DNA from 4 places in the Hymenobacter segetis genome. Region 1 is predicted to be linked to each of the others. Evidence: riboswitches for the same ligand, from Rfam matches in the RefSeq annotation. Region 1 holds a riboswitch; each other region holds the start of a gene.

Region 1 (3,796 bases):
ATTTCAACCGCTACGGCCGCAACCTGATTGACTACGTGAGCACGCCCGGCAATGTCGTGCAGGCCGGCACCGGCTTCACCAATCTGAGCCCGGCCAGTACCTACCGCTACGCCCAAAACCTGTTTGCCGTGAGCACACAGGGGCTGGAGTTTGAAGCCAGCACCCGCGCCCAACTAAGCAAAGCGTTGCGCCTCGAAGGCAGCGTGGGCTACACCTACACCCACCTGAACGTAGACGGCAGCATTGTGTCGCAGTACCTGAGCAACGTGGCGAAGCAACTCGTGAGCGGCAACGTGAGCCTAGTGCACCGCCGCTTCACGGCCAGCCTGGGCGGGGTGTATAAGCAGCGCGCCAGCCAGCAGACTGTGGCCACCGCCACCGTCAACGATGCCCAGCTCACGCCCGATTACGTGGTCATCAACGGCCGGCTCGATGTGGCGCTGCTGCCCGAGCGCCTGTGGGTGGTGGGCCAGGCCCAGAACCTGTTCGACGCCAAATATTCCGACCTGCTGGGAGCGCAAATGCCCGGTCGCTGGCTGATGGCCGGCGTGCGGCTGGCGCTGCGGCGGTAGGGAAGGCCAGAACGGCCGGATAAAAAGAAGGTCATGCTGAGCGCAGTCGAAGCATCTCTACCGTACAAGTAATCCAATCGAATGGGTTTGCTATTGCGGTAGAGATGCTTCGACTGCGCTCAGCATGACCTTCTTTTTTGTCTGGATTGTCAGGTCGTCGAGGCTACCCAATCGCCGCCCGCAGCCAATCCTTCGCCTCTTGCAGCGTGCGGTGCTGGGAGGTTTCAATTTCGTAGTCGTTGGTTTCGGCTACGTTGTGGGTGTAGCTCTGTACCGAAATCTGGCCAAATACCGTTTCCGGCACGACGAAGCTGACGTGGCGGATGCCGGCGCGGTGGGCGCGGATATTCCAGTCGGTACGCATCCATTCCTGGTCGGCGGGCTTCACGGCTTGCACGTTGCGAGTGTCGGCTAGCCAGCCCAGCGGCTGCGTGCGGGCGGCTTCGGCTTCGTAAAGCTCCAAGCCCCGGTTCATGAGAAAGCGGAACTGCTCGCTGTTGGCGAAGCCGTGCCAGGAGATGATGAAACAGGGCACTTCGGGGGAATAGAGCATGCTGCCATAGGGCTCAGCGTGCACAACGGTATCGGACATGAACTAGCGGTATCGGGCAGGTGGTGGGAAGCGGAAATACGCGCCAGCCAAATGCCTCGCCCATACGCGGGCCGGTGCGGTGGGGTTGTCTGGGGCGGCACCGGGTGGGCGGGGCAGCCATCCGGCACTACCTTTGTGCCATCAATTCTTTCTCCGGAAGGATTGTTTTTATACAGAGGCGCTGAGAGACAGGCTCAACGACGCGCCGGCAACCACCCGCAACCGCGGCCCGGTGCCAATTCCTGACCATATAAAAACAACTGCCGTGCCTGCCGTTTCCGCTGCCTCGCTTGCTTTTCCTGGTCTTTTTCGTGCCCGTTTGTTGACGACGGGCCGCATGTTCGCGGGCTGTTGTTACTGTTGATTCCAGGCACTAGCGCCGCGTAGCTGAGGCTACGGTCGGTGCGGTTTCATTCCTTTTTACGGGTTTTTTGCTTTGCGGCACGGCTGCTCCGGGTGGAGCGGTAGCGTGGCGCGTTTCTATCTCTTTATGTTGAAAAAATCACTGGAGCTGCTCCGCGCGGAAGCAGCCGAAACGGGGGCGAACACCCTCAAACGCAGCCTGAATGGCGTGAGCCTGATTGCCATTGGCATCGGGGTAATTATTGGGGCGGGCCTGTTCTCGCTCACCGGCATTGCGGCGGCCAATAACGCGGGGCCGGCCGTTACCATCTCCTTCATCGTGGCGGCCGTGGGCTGCGCCTTCTCGGCGCTGTGCTACGCCGAGTTTGCGGCCATGGTGCCCGTTTCGGGCTCGGCTTATACCTATTCTTATGCCACGATGGGGGAGTTGTTTGCCTGGATTATTGGCTGGGATTTGGTGCTCGAATACTCGGTGGGGGCGGCCACGGTGGCCATCAGCTGGTCGCAGTACCTCATCAAGTTTCTGGGGAAATACGGGCTGCACATCCCGGCGCAGCTGGTGATGTCGCCGTTTGAAAGTGCGAAGCTGGCGGATGGCTCCACCGTGAGCGGCTTCGTGAACGTGCCGGCCATGCTCATCGTGCTGGCCATTACGGCCATCGTCACGCGGGGCACGAAAGGGTCGGCGTGGTTCAATGCGCTGGTGGTGGCCCTGAAGGTGGCCGTGGTGCTGGTGTTCATCGCGCTGGGCTGGCAGTACATCGACCCCGCCAATTACCAACCCTACATCCCGGCCAATACGGGCACCTTCGGTGAGTTCGGCCTGAGCGGGATTCTGCGCGGGGCGGGCGTGATTTTCTTCGTCTTCATCGGCTTCGATATCGTGGCCACCATGGCGCAGGAAACCAAGAACCCGCAGCGCAACATGCCCATTGGCATCCTCGGCTCGCTGGCGGTTTGTACGGTGCTGTTCGTGCTGTTCGGGCACGTTCTGACCGGTTTGGCTAATTACACCGAGTTCAAAAACAGCGCCGCCCCGGTGGCCATTGCCATCGAAAAAACGCCCTATGCCTGGCTGTCCTCAGCCGTGATTCTGGCCATTCTCATCGGCTACACTTCAGTGATATTAGTGGATTTGCTGGGGCAGTCGCGGGTGTTTTTCTCGATGTCGAAGGATGGGCTGCTGCCGCCGGTGTTCTCGCGGTTGCACCCCAAATTCAACACGCCGGCGCAGTCCAGCCTGCTGCTGGGCTCGTTCATTGCGCTGTTTGCGGGCTTCGTGCCCATCGCCGTAGTGGGCGAGATGACGAGCATCGGCACACTGCTGGCCTTTGTGATGGTGTGCCTCGGCGTGCTCATCATGCGGAGGACTAACCCCGACGCGCCCCGGCCGTTCCGCACGCCGTGGGTGCCGGTGGTGCCCATTCTGGGCATCATCGTGTGCCTCGTGATGATGGCCTCGCTGCCCTGGGAAACGTGGCTGCGCCTGGTGGTGTGGCTGGCGCTGGGCATGATTATTTACTTCGGCTACGGCAAGCGGAACAGCAAGCTGCGGCTGGCGCAGGAAGCGGCTGGCAGCCCACAGGTTTAGCCCCAGCGGGGCGGCATAGCGGTAGTAGAACCGACCCAATGTGGTAGCAAAAGCCCCGTAGGGGCGACACTCGTTCAACGAGTGTCGCCCCTACGGGGCTTTGCCGTTTTTCGGATTCGGCCTTACTACCGATATGTCGACCCGCTGGCCCTCAATGCGTGGTCAGCCCATTCGCGTCCAACTCTTCATCGTCCCGCACCCGGCTCAGGTCGCCTTCGAGGTCAATCTCTCCCTCCGCAGCAGTGGGAGTGAGGGGGCGCTGCTTGTACACATCCACGGCCCCGCAGCGGTCGAGGACGGCGCGGGCCTGCTCGGCTTCGGCGGGGGTGGTGGTAGCGATGGTGACCACGGCGTGCTCGGGGCCGGTGGCGGCGATGTGGGCTTGGGTATCATCGAGCTGGCTGCCGCTGAAGAGGTCGGTGAAAAACCGCGTCACGCTTTCGCGGAAGGGCTCGGCCGGCGCGCCGGCATCGGGCAGGTGCTGGGCTTGCAGGGTTTCCTGGGTGGCAATGTTGATGCTGCCGGGGGCGAGGCCGGCGGCCTGCGCCTGGGTGGCGGCAAACTCAGCTTCGGAAGCACTGGTGAATAAACCGACGATGATGCGGGGCATATAATAATAGGGGGAGGGTGTGCCGGTTCTACGGCGGCCCCGGCGGCCGGTTGTGGCGCGGCGGCGAC
Region 2 (3,796 bases), on a different contig from region 1:
CGGGCTGCGGGTGGTGCAACAGCTGCTGCTTGAGCTCGCGGTAGCTGGAGTCCAGCGACACCAGCTCGTGCTGCCAGTCAGCATTCATGGCGGCCATGCCGGGGCCGCTCAGCTGGCTCAACTCGGTTTGGCGGCGGGCCAGCTGGTTGGTATAGTAGGCTTCCATGCCGCGCACAGCGCGCACCAGCTGGCTATCGGCCCCGGTGGTGTGCTCGGCGGCGGTGAGGGAAAGCGGGTTGCCGCCCTGGTACAGGGCCGCGTCGGGTTCATTAGCAGCGGTGCCAAGCGTAGCGGCGGGCGCGGCAGCCACGGCCGTTTCGGGGGCGGCGCTGCGAGATTTCCAGGCTTCGCTGGCCCCAGCGGCAAACACGAGCAGGACCAGAGCCGCCGCTACGCCGTAGCGCTGAAACCAGTGGAGGCGGGCTTCGGGCTGAGCTACAGGAGCCACTGCCGCCACGGGTGCCACAAAGGGCACTTCCAGCGCCGCGGCAACGCGCATGGCCGGGGTTTGGGGCGCAGGGGCAGCAGCGTTTAGCTGCTCCTCCAGCGCGGCCCAGAGGTCGGGGCGTGGCTCGTGGGTGTCGAAATCGGCGCGGTGCCGCTCGACGAAGGTTTCAAGAGATTTATTTTTGAGGGTATCCATGAATGAGTAGCAGACGCACGGTTCGTCCAGGTTCAGGGCGGGCCACGGGGCTATACGAAAACCGCGGCCGGGCGAAAAAGGATGAAGGGTAGTTGAAAGGTTAAATGACTAGCGATAACGGATAAAAACTTAGCTAAGGCCGCGCTGAGCGGCTAATTCGCGCAGCCGAACCCGCGCCCGGCTGTACTGTGATTTAGAAGTAGATTCGGAAATTCCCAGGATGCCGGCGATTTCCAGATGGTCGTAGCCTTCGAGCAAATACAGGCTGAGCACCACGCGGTAGCCATCGGGCAGCTCCTGAATGCAGCGACGCAGCACGTCGGCGCGGTAGTGCATATCGGCCTCGTCTTCGGGCGAGTGGGCGGCGGTTTCGGCGGGCTCTTCGTGGTGCTGCTCGCCCAAGGGCACCAGTGCCAGCCGCCGCTGCCGCAGGCAGTTAATGCTCTTGTTCACCACAATCCGCTTCAGCCACGCCCCGAACGACGAGTCGCCCTTATAGCCGCTCAGCTCCCGAAAAGCGCTCAGAAACGACTCCTGGAGCACATCCTCAGCCTCGGCGTAGTCGCCGGTGATGCGCAGGGCGGCGTTGAACATGGCCTTGGAGTAGCGCCGGTAAATTTCGGCCTGGGCCTGGCGGTCGTTGAGGCGGCAGCGCTCCACCAGCGGAGCGTTGATGTCGACGTAGGCGGAATGGGCGAGGGCTTCCATTGCAGAAAACGGGGTATTTAGAAGTGCTTAAGCAACCCATAGACCAAGCGTTGGGTTCAGGGGTTGCACGGCAAATTACGCGGCGAAAGCACGGCCGCCAAACCTTTTGCGCAGTGGCCAGTTTCATCACCGCGAAACAAAATTTTGGCATTTCGCTTTTTTGTCTTTTACATTTGCCCCAGCAATCCTCGTTTGGGGCGCTATTCATTTTTATACAGAGGCGCGGAGAGACAGGCTCGACGAAACGCCGGCAACCCCCACCAGTTGGAACGGTGCCAAGTCCTGACATATAAAAACGCCGTGAGCACATCCACCAACCGCCGCCTGCACCCCACCACCCTCGCCGCTTCGCGCCGAATGTGCTGTTGCATGCCCCGTCCCCTGGCCTATATGCTGGGGGCAATTGCTGGTTGTTGAACTAGGGCTTCTCTTCCGGCGGCTGTTGCGACGGCCACCCCGCTATCCCTTTTGTGGTGATTGATTCATTGCGCGACGCATAGCGGGTTTTTGCGGCCTTCGCGGCCCATTCTGGTTTTTTCTACGGAGAAAAACTCCCCTTATCATCATGGCATTACCCCTTGAAAGCCAGGTCGCTGACCTGCGCCGTTACCTGCCCGAATGCTCGGTGCCGGAAACCCTGGCCCTGCTGGCCGACCACTTCCCCGGCCGCGTCTCGTTTTCCACCTCTTTTGGTTTGGAAGACCAGATTATCACGCACTTCATCTTCGAAAACGACCTACCCATCCGGGTTTTCACCCTCGACACGGGCCGCAATTTTCAGGAGACTTACTCGACCTGGAACAAGACCCTGCTGCGCTACGAAAAGCCCATCGAAGTCTTCGCCCCCAACGGCCCGGCCATCGAAGAGCTGACCCGCCAAAAAGGCCCCAACAGCTTCTACGAGAGCATAGCGAACCGGAAAGAGTGCTGCAACATCCGCAAGGTGGAGCCGCTGAGCCGCGCCCTGGCCGGCCAGCAGGTGTGGGTAACGGGCATCCGCGCCGAGCAGTCGCAGAACCGCCAGACCATGCACCCGGCCGAGTGGGACGCCGGCCACGCCCTCATCAAAGTGCACCCGCTCTTCGACTGGACGTGGGCCGAGTGCGAAGCCTTCGCCCAAGCCAACGGCATCCCGGTTAATCCGTTGCACCAGAAAGGTTTCGTAAGCATCGGCTGTGCGCCCTGCACCCGGGCTATTGCTCCGGGTGAGGACTTCCGCGCCGGCCGCTGGTGGTGGGAAGATGCCGCTGCCAAAGAGTGCGGCCTCCACGCCACCGCCGCTCACCAGGGCCTCGACCCGGTGGTGGAGCGAATGCCGGGCTAGGCCCGAACCGATGCGCCGGCGGCCGGGCCGCTGGCGCTACTTTCTTCCCCAAAGGCACCTTTCGCGGGCCTCATCCCACCCACCTCTTCCGGTTTTTCAATTTCGTCCGATTTTTTCGGGCCATGACTTCCTACGCCAATGCCAACCGCTGTTTATCTCGATTACCTCGACCGTCTGGAGGCCGAAGCTATTCATATCCTACGTGAAGTGGCCGGCCAGTTCGAGCGGCCTGCGCTTTTGTTCTCCGGCGGCAAAGACTCCATCGCCCTTACCCGACTGGCGGAAAAAGCTTTCCGGCCCGGCAAGTTTCCCTTCCCGCTCGTGCACATCGACACGGGCCACAATTTTGAGGAAATCATCAATTACCGCGACGAGCTGGCAGCGCATTTGGGCGAGAAGCTGATTGTGCGCAAGGTGGAGGACACCATCCGGGAGCGCGGCCTGCACGAGCCGGGCGGCAAATACCCCAGCCGCAACCCGCTCCAAACTTACACCTTGCTTGATGTCATTGAGGAGTTTGAGTTTGACGCCTGTATCGGTGGAGCGCGGCGCGACGAAGAAAAGGCCCGCGCCAAGGAGCGCATCTTCTCGGTGCGCGACGATTTCGGCCAGTGGGACCCCAAGCGCCAGCGCCCCGAACTGTGGAACATCTACAACGGCCGCATTCAGAAGGGTGAAAACGTGCGCGTGTTCCCCATCTCCAACTGGACGGAGCTGGACGTGTGGAACTACATCCAGCGCGAAAACATCAAGCTGCCAGATATTTACTTCTCGCACGAGCGCCAGTGCGTGGTGCTGCCCAGCGGTCAGCTGCTCGGTTTCAGCGAACACCTGAATTTGGATGAGACTGACGAAATCGTGAACCGCCGCGTGCGCTTCCGCACCGTGGGCGACTCGACCTGCACGGCCGCCGTGGAAAGCGACGCCGCTTCGGTGGACGACATTATTCAGGACCTGCTGCTGGCTAAAGTGAGTGAGCGCGGGGCCACGCGACTGGATGATAACCTCTCGGAAACGGGAATGGAGGACCGGAAGCGGAACGGGTATTTCTAGAAATCAAATGTGGGGAACCTTACCCCCGGCCCCTCTCCAAAAGAGAGGGGAGCTTGACACCGAAGTCA
Region 3 (3,796 bases), on a different contig from region 1:
TGCGCACTTCCTCGGTGTCCTCGTCGATAAACTCGGTGATGCCCTTCACCAGGGCGTGTTGCAGCCGGTCCCACACGGGCAGGCTGCGCCACTCGTCGGCCACTACTTCGGCCTTGTCCTTCTGTTTCACCGTGTCGGCGAATTCCACGAGGCGCTCGGTGGCATCGGCGCGGCGGTTTAGGAGGACGTCTTCGGCCAGCTCCAGCAGATTGGGCTCGATTTCATCGTACACGCCGAGCTGGCCGGGGTTTACGATGCCCATGTCCAGGCCGGCTTTGATGGCGTGGTAGAGGAAGGCCGTGTGCATGGCCTCGCGCACCACGTCGTTGCCCCGGAACGAGAAGCTGATGTTGCTGATGCCGCCGCTGGTGAGCGCGCCGGGCAAATTTGCTTTAATCCAGCGCACGGCTTCGATGAAGTCGATGGCGTAGTTGCGGTGCTCGTCCATGCCCGTGCCCACGGTCAGGATATTGGGGTCGAAAATGATGTCAGATGGGTCGAAGCCCACTTCCTTCACCAGAATATCGTAGCTGCGCTGGCAGATTTCGATGCGGCGTTCCAGCGAGTCGGCCTGGCCGTTTTCGTCGAAGGCCATCACCACCACGGCGGCACCGTACTGGCGCACCGTATGGGCCCGTTCGCGGAAGGCCGCTTCGCCCTCTTTCAGCGAAATCGAGTTCACGATGCTCTTGCCCTGCACGCATTTCAGGCCGGCCTCCAGTACGCTCCACTTCGAGGAGTCAATCATCACCGGCACCCGGGCAATGTCGGGTTCCGAGGCGATGAGGTGCAGAAACGTCGTCATCACCTGCTCCGAATCGAGCATGCCCTCGTCCATGTTGATGTCGAGGACCTGGGCACCTTCTTCTACTTGCAGGCGGGCCACGGCCAGGGCTTCCTCATATGCGCCGGTGCGGATGAGGCGGGCGAAAGCGCGCGAGCCGGTCACGTTGCAGCGCTCGCCCACGTTCACGAACAGGCTCTGCTCAGTGATGCCGAACGGCTCCAGACCGCTCAGGCGCGTGGCGGGCGGAATGGCGGCGGGCAGCTGGCGGGGCTGGTATTTCTCAGCCAGCTTGCTCAGTTCGGCGATGTGCTGGGGCGTAGTGCCGCAACAACCACCTACCACCGTCACGATGCCTTCCTTCAGATACTCCTCCACCAGCGCGGCAAATTCCTGGGCCGATTCGTCGTAGCCGCCGAAGGCGTTGGGCAGGCCGGCGTTGGGGTAGGCGGAGATATGTACGTCGGAAATGCGGCTCAGCTCCTGCACGTACTGGCGGAGCTGGTCGGCCCCGAGGGCGCAGTTCAGGCCCACGCTCAGCAGCGGCAGGTGGCGGATGGAGTTCCAGAACGCCTCCACCGTCTGGCCGCTCAAGGTGCGGCCAGAGGCATCGGTGATGGTGCCCGAAATCATGACCGGCACCACGCGGCCGCCTTCGTCGAAGAACTTCTGCACGGCGTAGAGGGCCGCTTTGGCGTTCAACGTGTCGAAAATGGTTTCGATGAGCAGCGTATCCACGCCGCCATCCACGAGGCCGCGCACCTGCTCCAGGTAGGCAGTAGCCAACTCATCGAAGGTCACGGCGCGGAAGCCGGGGCGGTTGACGTCGGGCGAGAGCGAGGCGGTGCGGTTGGTGGGGCCTACCGCGCCAGCCACGAAGCGCGGGCGCTCGGGCGTGGCGTACTCATCGGCGGCTTCGCGGGCCAGACGGGCCGATTCGTAGTTCAGCTCATACACCACGTGCTCCAGGCCGTAGTCGGCCTGCGCGATGGTAGTCCCGCTGAAGGTGTTGGTTTCCACCATATCGGCCCCGGCGGCGAAGTATTCGGCGTGGATGCCTTTGATGATGTCGGGACGGGTGAGGCTCAGCAGGTCGTTATTTCCCCGCAACGGCTTGGGATGGTCGGCGAAGCGGGTGCCCCGGAAATCCTCCTCCGTGAGCGGGTGGCGCTGAATCATGGTGCCCATCGCGCCGTCAAGAATCAGCAGGCGCTGGCGCAGCAGTTCGGGGAGACTGTAGCGCGAAGCGAAGGCTTCGCGTTCCGGAGAGATAACAGGCAGGGTAGGGGCGGAGACGGACATTTCTTTTCTGGGTCGAATAGCTACGTAAGCGCGTATCCAGAAAGAAACCCGTGCGGGGAGGCACGGTTCCGGCTGTCATCTTTTTTCACCAAAAAACGCGGTGAAACGGGAGTTGGCACCTACTCGTGGTAGGTTGCCAAGACGTCATCGGGCCCGGTCCCTCGGTCTTTCTGGATAGCAGCGTAGGGCGAAGATACAACGGAACGGGGCTTGTAGCACATGCTTTAGCTTGTGCTGATACCCGCGAGGCGCAAGCCAAAGCATGCGCTACGCGAGCACTACCAGGCCCGCTTCGCGGTACCGGGCCAGCAGTTCGGCGGGCGCCTGCTGGTCGGTAATAAGCGTGCCCACCGAAGCCAGGGGTGCAAACTGGAAGTACTGGTCGCGCTCCAGCTTGCTCGAATCGCAGAGCAAATACACGTGGCCGGCCGACGCGGCCACCGCCCGATAAATCGAGGCTTCCTTTTCGCTGTTGGCACTCAGGCCGCGCTTCAGGGAGGTGCCGTCAACGCCCATAAAGGCCTTATCCACCCGGTAGCGCTGCAAATGCTCCACCGTGACGGCCCCGTGCGTGGCCTGCCGCTTAGCATCGACTTCGCCGCCGGCCATCACTACCTGCACGGCCGTGCCGGCCAGCTCGAACAACACGGGCAACGAGTTGGTGACGACGCGGATTTTGAGGTGCCGGATGAGGGCGCACAGCGGAAAGGTGGTGCTGCCGCAGTCGATGAAAAGGGTGTCGCCCTCGGCCACGTGGCGGGCGGCCAGGCGGCAGATATAGTCCTTCTGCGCGGCGTGGGCGGTGGTTTTGGCAACGAAGGCCACCGGGTGCTTCGCGATGCCGGGCCGCACGGCCCCGCCGTGGGTGCGCAGCACGAGGCCCTGCTCGGCCAGCAGGGCCAAATCGCGCCGGATGGTGATGGGCGTGGTGCCTAGTTGTTGGGCGGCCTCGGCCACCAGCACGGTGCCGTGCTGCTCCAGGGTGGCCAGTAAGTGGTGCTTGCGCAGCTGGAAATTCATCGCCGTGGTGTTACTTGTTCTAAACAATCGCAAAGAAACAAAAACGAACAGTAACGAACTTTCGACCCCGGCATGAACGAACGAATCCGCCTCCGCGAGCAGCAAACCTTGTCCGACGACTGGTTTACCCTGCGCAAAATCACCTTCGACTACCAACGCAAAAACGGCACCTGGGAAACCCAGTCACGCGAGGCCTACGACCGGGGCAATGGGGCCGTTATCCTGCTCCACGACCCCGCCACCGACCACGTCATCCTGACCCGGCAGTTCCGCCTGCCCACTTTCGTGAACGGCAACCCCACGGGGATGCTCATCGAAGCCTGCGCCGGCCTGCTCGATGATGAGCACCCGGACACGGCCATCATCCGCGAAACGGAGGAGGAAACCGGCTACCGCCTCACCCACGTCGAGAAGGTGATGGAGGCCTATATGAGCCCCGGCTCGGTCACGGAGCGCCTGTTTTTCTACCTGGCCGAATACTCGGCGGCCACCGAACAGCACGCCGGCGGCGGCATCGAAGAAGAGGAAATCGAAGTGCTCGAAATGCCCCTGCCAGCGGCCCTGGCGATGATAAAAACCGGCGAAATCCAGGACGGCAAAACCATCATGCTGCTGCAACACCTGCGGCTGCGGCAGCTGCTGGCGTAGCCGGCATTTCGGAGGAGTGGAAGGGCGGCGTACCTCAGTACA
Region 4 (3,796 bases), on a different contig from region 1:
TGGACGGCCCGTTACCTGGTTATCGGCTGCCTCATCGCCGCCTTCGTGCCGATGGATGCCGACACCTTCCTCTTCATTTTTGCCCGCAACCTCACCTACAAAGTGCTGCTGCTGCTGGCCATCACGCCCGGCGGCGCGGGCATTGTGGAGGGCGCGTTTCCCACGTTTTTCGGCAAGTTTATTGGCACGGCCACGCTCACCAGCTTCATGGTTTTGCTGTATCGAGTGGTCACGTATTACCTGTATCTGGTGCTGGGCACCATCTTTCTGCCACGCTGGGTAGCGCGGGTGTTTGCGAAGCGGCCAACCACCACAGCCCATCCTATCACAAAATAATCAGCACAAAAAAAGCCCCGAACCAGACTGGTTCGGGGCTTTTCGATTACTTGAATCCGGAGTGATTTACTCGGCTTCGAGCATCAGTGCGGCGCCGTCGGCCGACTTCAGTGTGAGCTTCTTGTCGGTGAGGGTTTCCACGGCGAAGGTGTTGCTGGTGGTGGCACCGTCGGGGGTCATGGTGATGGTTTTGCCGGCTTGGTCAAACGTGTATTTGCCCGAAACTGCGCCGCTCGCGCCGGTCATGTTGTATGTGCCGTTGGCAAAAATGCGCAGCTCCTCTTGCTTCTGAGCGTCGGTTTGCTTCACTTTGTCGCCGGCGGTGTCGGTTTCCTTGGCGGTTTTCCACACCTTGCTATCGGTGCCGTACAGCATGTTCACGCCTTCTACTTTGCCTTTATCGTTGCTGCACGAAGCGGCAAACAGCGACACAAGCAGCAGCAGGCTGGCGAAGTAACGGAGCGAAAAAAGGGACTGGAGTTTCATGTGCACTAAGGGTAATGGTGAAAGAATGAAAACATGACGCACGGGGTGCGGCCTCGTCGGCTTACGATGCAGACGCAAAAGAGTTTAGAACGAAACCCCGCCTACACTTGTCCGTATAGCAACCCGGTCGGCCCGCCCGCAAGGGTTTCCGGCAGAATTTATCTCTTCATTTAACTTCACCGAAAACCATGGGACTCTTCGATTTCATCAGCGACAAAGGCGAACAAAAGCCCGTAGAGCCCGCGGCTAAGCCAGCGGCTGGCGGCACCGATTTTTTTGGCAACGCCAAACCAGAAGCTGCCGGCAACACGTATACCGTTGTCAGCGGCGATTCCCTCTCCAAAATAGCCAAGCACCACTACGGCGACGCCGCCAAGTGGCACCAGATATACGACGCCAACAAGGCGCTCATCGGCGACAACCCTGACCACATCGAAGTGGGGCAGGTGTTGACCATACCTAGTCTCTAGGTACTTTTTTGCAGAAAAAAGGTGAGAAAAGCCACTCTGTTTCAGGGTGGCTTTTTTGCGTTTTATGGGGTCAAAAGAACAACTAAAAAGCACGTCATGCTGGAAGGGGCCACGCCAGACCGTCGAAAAAATATTTTCGCCCATCCGCTTGCCCATCCCAAAAATTCTCCCGTACATTTGCCGATACCAAACAGGTACTCCCCGCTAACGGTGGGCAGTTTTCAAGTTTTATACAGAAGTGGCGAGAGACTAGGCTCCGTGACCCACTGGCAACCTTCGCAAAACGAAAGGTGCCAATTCCTACCCACCCGCAGCTCCGGCCGCGCTGGGACAGATGATTCGAGTGCCATGGAAAATTCTTCATACCCCAGTTTTTTGCCCCCGAATGCTTCGGCTGCTTTGTGCGCCGCAGGTTCGGGTTTCTTCGTTTCGGCCGCTGACGGCCGTAATGTGGCATCGCCTTCGTTGCAGCGAATGCGAATGTGCTGTTGCCGCCCGTGTTGTTGCTAAGCTAATTCCGGCTTAGAACCCCTCCCCCCCTCTTCTGGATTTTTTTGGTGGCCCCGTGGGTCCGCCGCGTGCGCTTTCGGGCCTTCGCGGTGGGTTTGGGCCACGCCGGCAGCACGGGCTATTTCGGGGAGTTTCGGCGCTAAAAAAGGCTTTTTCAGAGCCGCATCGCACTTTTTCCAATTGTCATTTCGGTTTTTCAAAACTTCAAAACCTCCCCCATCATGTCTGTTCAGCCCCAACACTTCGAAACCCTCCAACTCCACGCCGGCCAGCAGCCCGACCCCACCACCGGGGCCCGCGCCGTGCCGTTGTTCCAGACCACCAGCTACGTGTTCAAGAGCGCCGAGCACGGTGCCAACCTGTTTGCCCTGAAGGAGTTTGGCAACATTTACACCCGCCTGATGAACCCCACCACCGACGTGTTCGAGCAGCGCGTGGCGGCGCTGGAAGGCGGCGTGGCCGCCTTGGCCACTGGCTCGGGCCAGGCGGCCCAGTTCATTGCCCTTAACAACATCCTGCAGGCCGGCGACAACTTCGTGAGCACGGCCTACCTGTATGGCGGCACTTACAACCAGTTCAAGGTGGCGTTCAAGCGTTTGGGCATTGAGGCGCGCTTTGCGGATGGCGACAATCCGGCTTCGTTCGAGGAGCACATTGACGAGAAGACCAAGGCCATTTACCTGGAAACGATTGGCAATCCCAGCTTCAGCATTCCGGATTTTGAGGCCATTGCGGCCATTGCGAAGAAGCACGACTTACCGCTGATTGTGGACAACACGTTTGGCGCGGGCGGCTACCTGTTTCGGCCTTTGGAGCACGGCGCACACATTGTGGTGGAGTCGGCTACGAAGTGGATTGGCGGGCACGGCACCAGCGTGGGCGGCGTGATTGTCGACGGCGGCACCTACGACTTCGGCAATGGCAAATTCCCGCAGTTTACCGAGCCGAGCGAGGGCTACCACGGCTTGATTTTCAACGACGTGTTTGGCAAGGGCGGGCCGTTTGGCAACATTGCCTTCATCATCCGGGCGCGGGTGGAAGGGCTGCGCGACTTCGGGCCGGCCATCAGCCCGTTCAACTCCTGGCAGTTGCTTATCGGCCTTGAAACCCTGAGCCTGCGCGTGGACCGCACCGTGGAAAACGCCCTTAAAGTGGCCACCTGGCTGGAGCAGCATCCGCAGGTGGAAAGCGTGAACTACCCCGGCCTGCCCAGCAGCCCCTATCACGCCATTGCCAACAAATACCTGAAGCGCGGCTTCGGCGGCGTACTCTCGTTCCGCGTGAAGGGCACGAAGGAGACGGCTACACAATTCATTGATAACCTGAAGCTCATCAGCCACTTGGCCAACGTGGGCGATGCCAAGACGCTCATCATCCAGCCCTCGGCTACCACGCACCAGCAGCTGAGCGAAGAGGAGCAACTGGCCTCGGGCGTGACGCCGACTTCGCTGCGTCTGTCGGTGGGGATTGAGCATTTCGACGACATCAAGGCGGATTTGCAGGCGGCGTTTGATGCCATCGGCAACACGGCCAGCCTGCCGACTGAGGGCGACGAAGTGGGCGAGCCCGAGCTGGAGCACGCCCAGCCGCTGGAAGTTTAAACCAGAATTGCCGCCAGCGGGCCACCCCTGGCGGGTCGGTGCCAGTCTCGCTGGCGGCCGAGTTTTATCGCAGCTTTAGAATCAGTGCATCGGCCCGGGCCTCTTCCGTGATGGGAGGAGATATGGGAGTGAGAAACTATTGCGCCGGGCCGGTTCGCTGGTTCTGAAGCTGTGCTATTTAATTGAATTATGCCAACCCTAGTATTTGACCTGCCTGACCTTACCCTGGAAAGCGGCGAAACCCTGACCGGGGCGCACGTGGCCTACCAAACCTGGGGCCAGCTCAACGAAGACCGCGACAACGTGGTCTGGGTGTGCCATGCCCTCACGGCCAACGCCGACGTGCTGGCCTGGTGGCCGGGCCTGGTAGGCCCAGGCTGCTACTACGACCCG

The links. Region 1 has a riboswitch for S-adenosylmethionine ahead of ACYU70_RS01305 (amino acid permease). Riboswitches for the same ligand answer to the same signal wherever they lie in the genome.
Region 2: it holds a riboswitch for S-adenosylmethionine, as region 1 does, so the genes downstream of both, ACYU70_RS13700 (phosphoadenylyl-sulfate reductase) here and ACYU70_RS01305 (amino acid permease) in region 1, are expected to answer to the same signal.
Region 3: it holds a riboswitch for S-adenosylmethionine, as region 1 does, so the genes downstream of both, metH (methionine synthase) here and ACYU70_RS01305 (amino acid permease) in region 1, are expected to answer to the same signal.
Region 4: it holds a riboswitch for S-adenosylmethionine, as region 1 does, so the genes downstream of both, ACYU70_RS16880 (O-acetylhomoserine aminocarboxypropyltransferase/cysteine synthase family protein) here and ACYU70_RS01305 (amino acid permease) in region 1, are expected to answer to the same signal.

The regions. Positions count from the first base shown of each region.
Region 1 covers NZ_BAAHBV010000001.1:295,882-299,677, forward strand. Annotated here, with positions in the region: gene ACYU70_RS01295 (TonB-dependent receptor plug domain-containing protein) at 1-572, shown strand, start outside; gene ACYU70_RS01300 (hypothetical protein) at 736-1,164, opposite strand; SAM riboswitch class I at 1,330-1,421, shown strand; gene ACYU70_RS01305 (amino acid permease) at 1,655-3,118, shown strand; gene ACYU70_RS01310 (hypothetical protein) at 3,270-3,728, opposite strand.
Region 2 covers NZ_BAAHBV010000002.1:760,735-764,530, forward strand. Annotated here, with positions in the region: gene ACYU70_RS13690 (hypothetical protein) at 1-643, opposite strand, end outside; gene ACYU70_RS13695 (RNA polymerase sigma factor) at 773-1,351, opposite strand; SAM riboswitch class I at 1,559-1,647, shown strand; gene ACYU70_RS13700 (phosphoadenylyl-sulfate reductase) at 1,917-2,675, shown strand; gene cysD (sulfate adenylyltransferase subunit CysD) at 2,814-3,728, shown strand.
Region 3 covers NZ_BAAHBV010000002.1:1,145,733-1,149,528, reverse strand. Annotated here, with positions in the region: gene metH (methionine synthase) at 1-2,086, opposite strand, end outside; SAM riboswitch class I at 2,159-2,267, opposite strand; gene ACYU70_RS15295 (DeoR/GlpR family DNA-binding transcription regulator) at 2,354-3,133, opposite strand; gene ACYU70_RS15290 (NUDIX domain-containing protein) at 3,179-3,754, shown strand.
Region 4 covers NZ_BAAHBV010000002.1:1,552,888-1,556,683, forward strand. Annotated here, with positions in the region: gene ACYU70_RS16865 (lysylphosphatidylglycerol synthase transmembrane domain-containing protein) at 1-336, shown strand, start outside; gene ACYU70_RS16870 (hypothetical protein) at 403-822, opposite strand; gene ACYU70_RS16875 (LysM peptidoglycan-binding domain-containing protein) at 1,011-1,292, shown strand; SAM riboswitch class I at 1,518-1,633, shown strand; gene ACYU70_RS16880 (O-acetylhomoserine aminocarboxypropyltransferase/cysteine synthase family protein) at 2,024-3,403, shown strand; gene metX (homoserine O-acetyltransferase MetX) at 3,593-3,796, shown strand, end outside.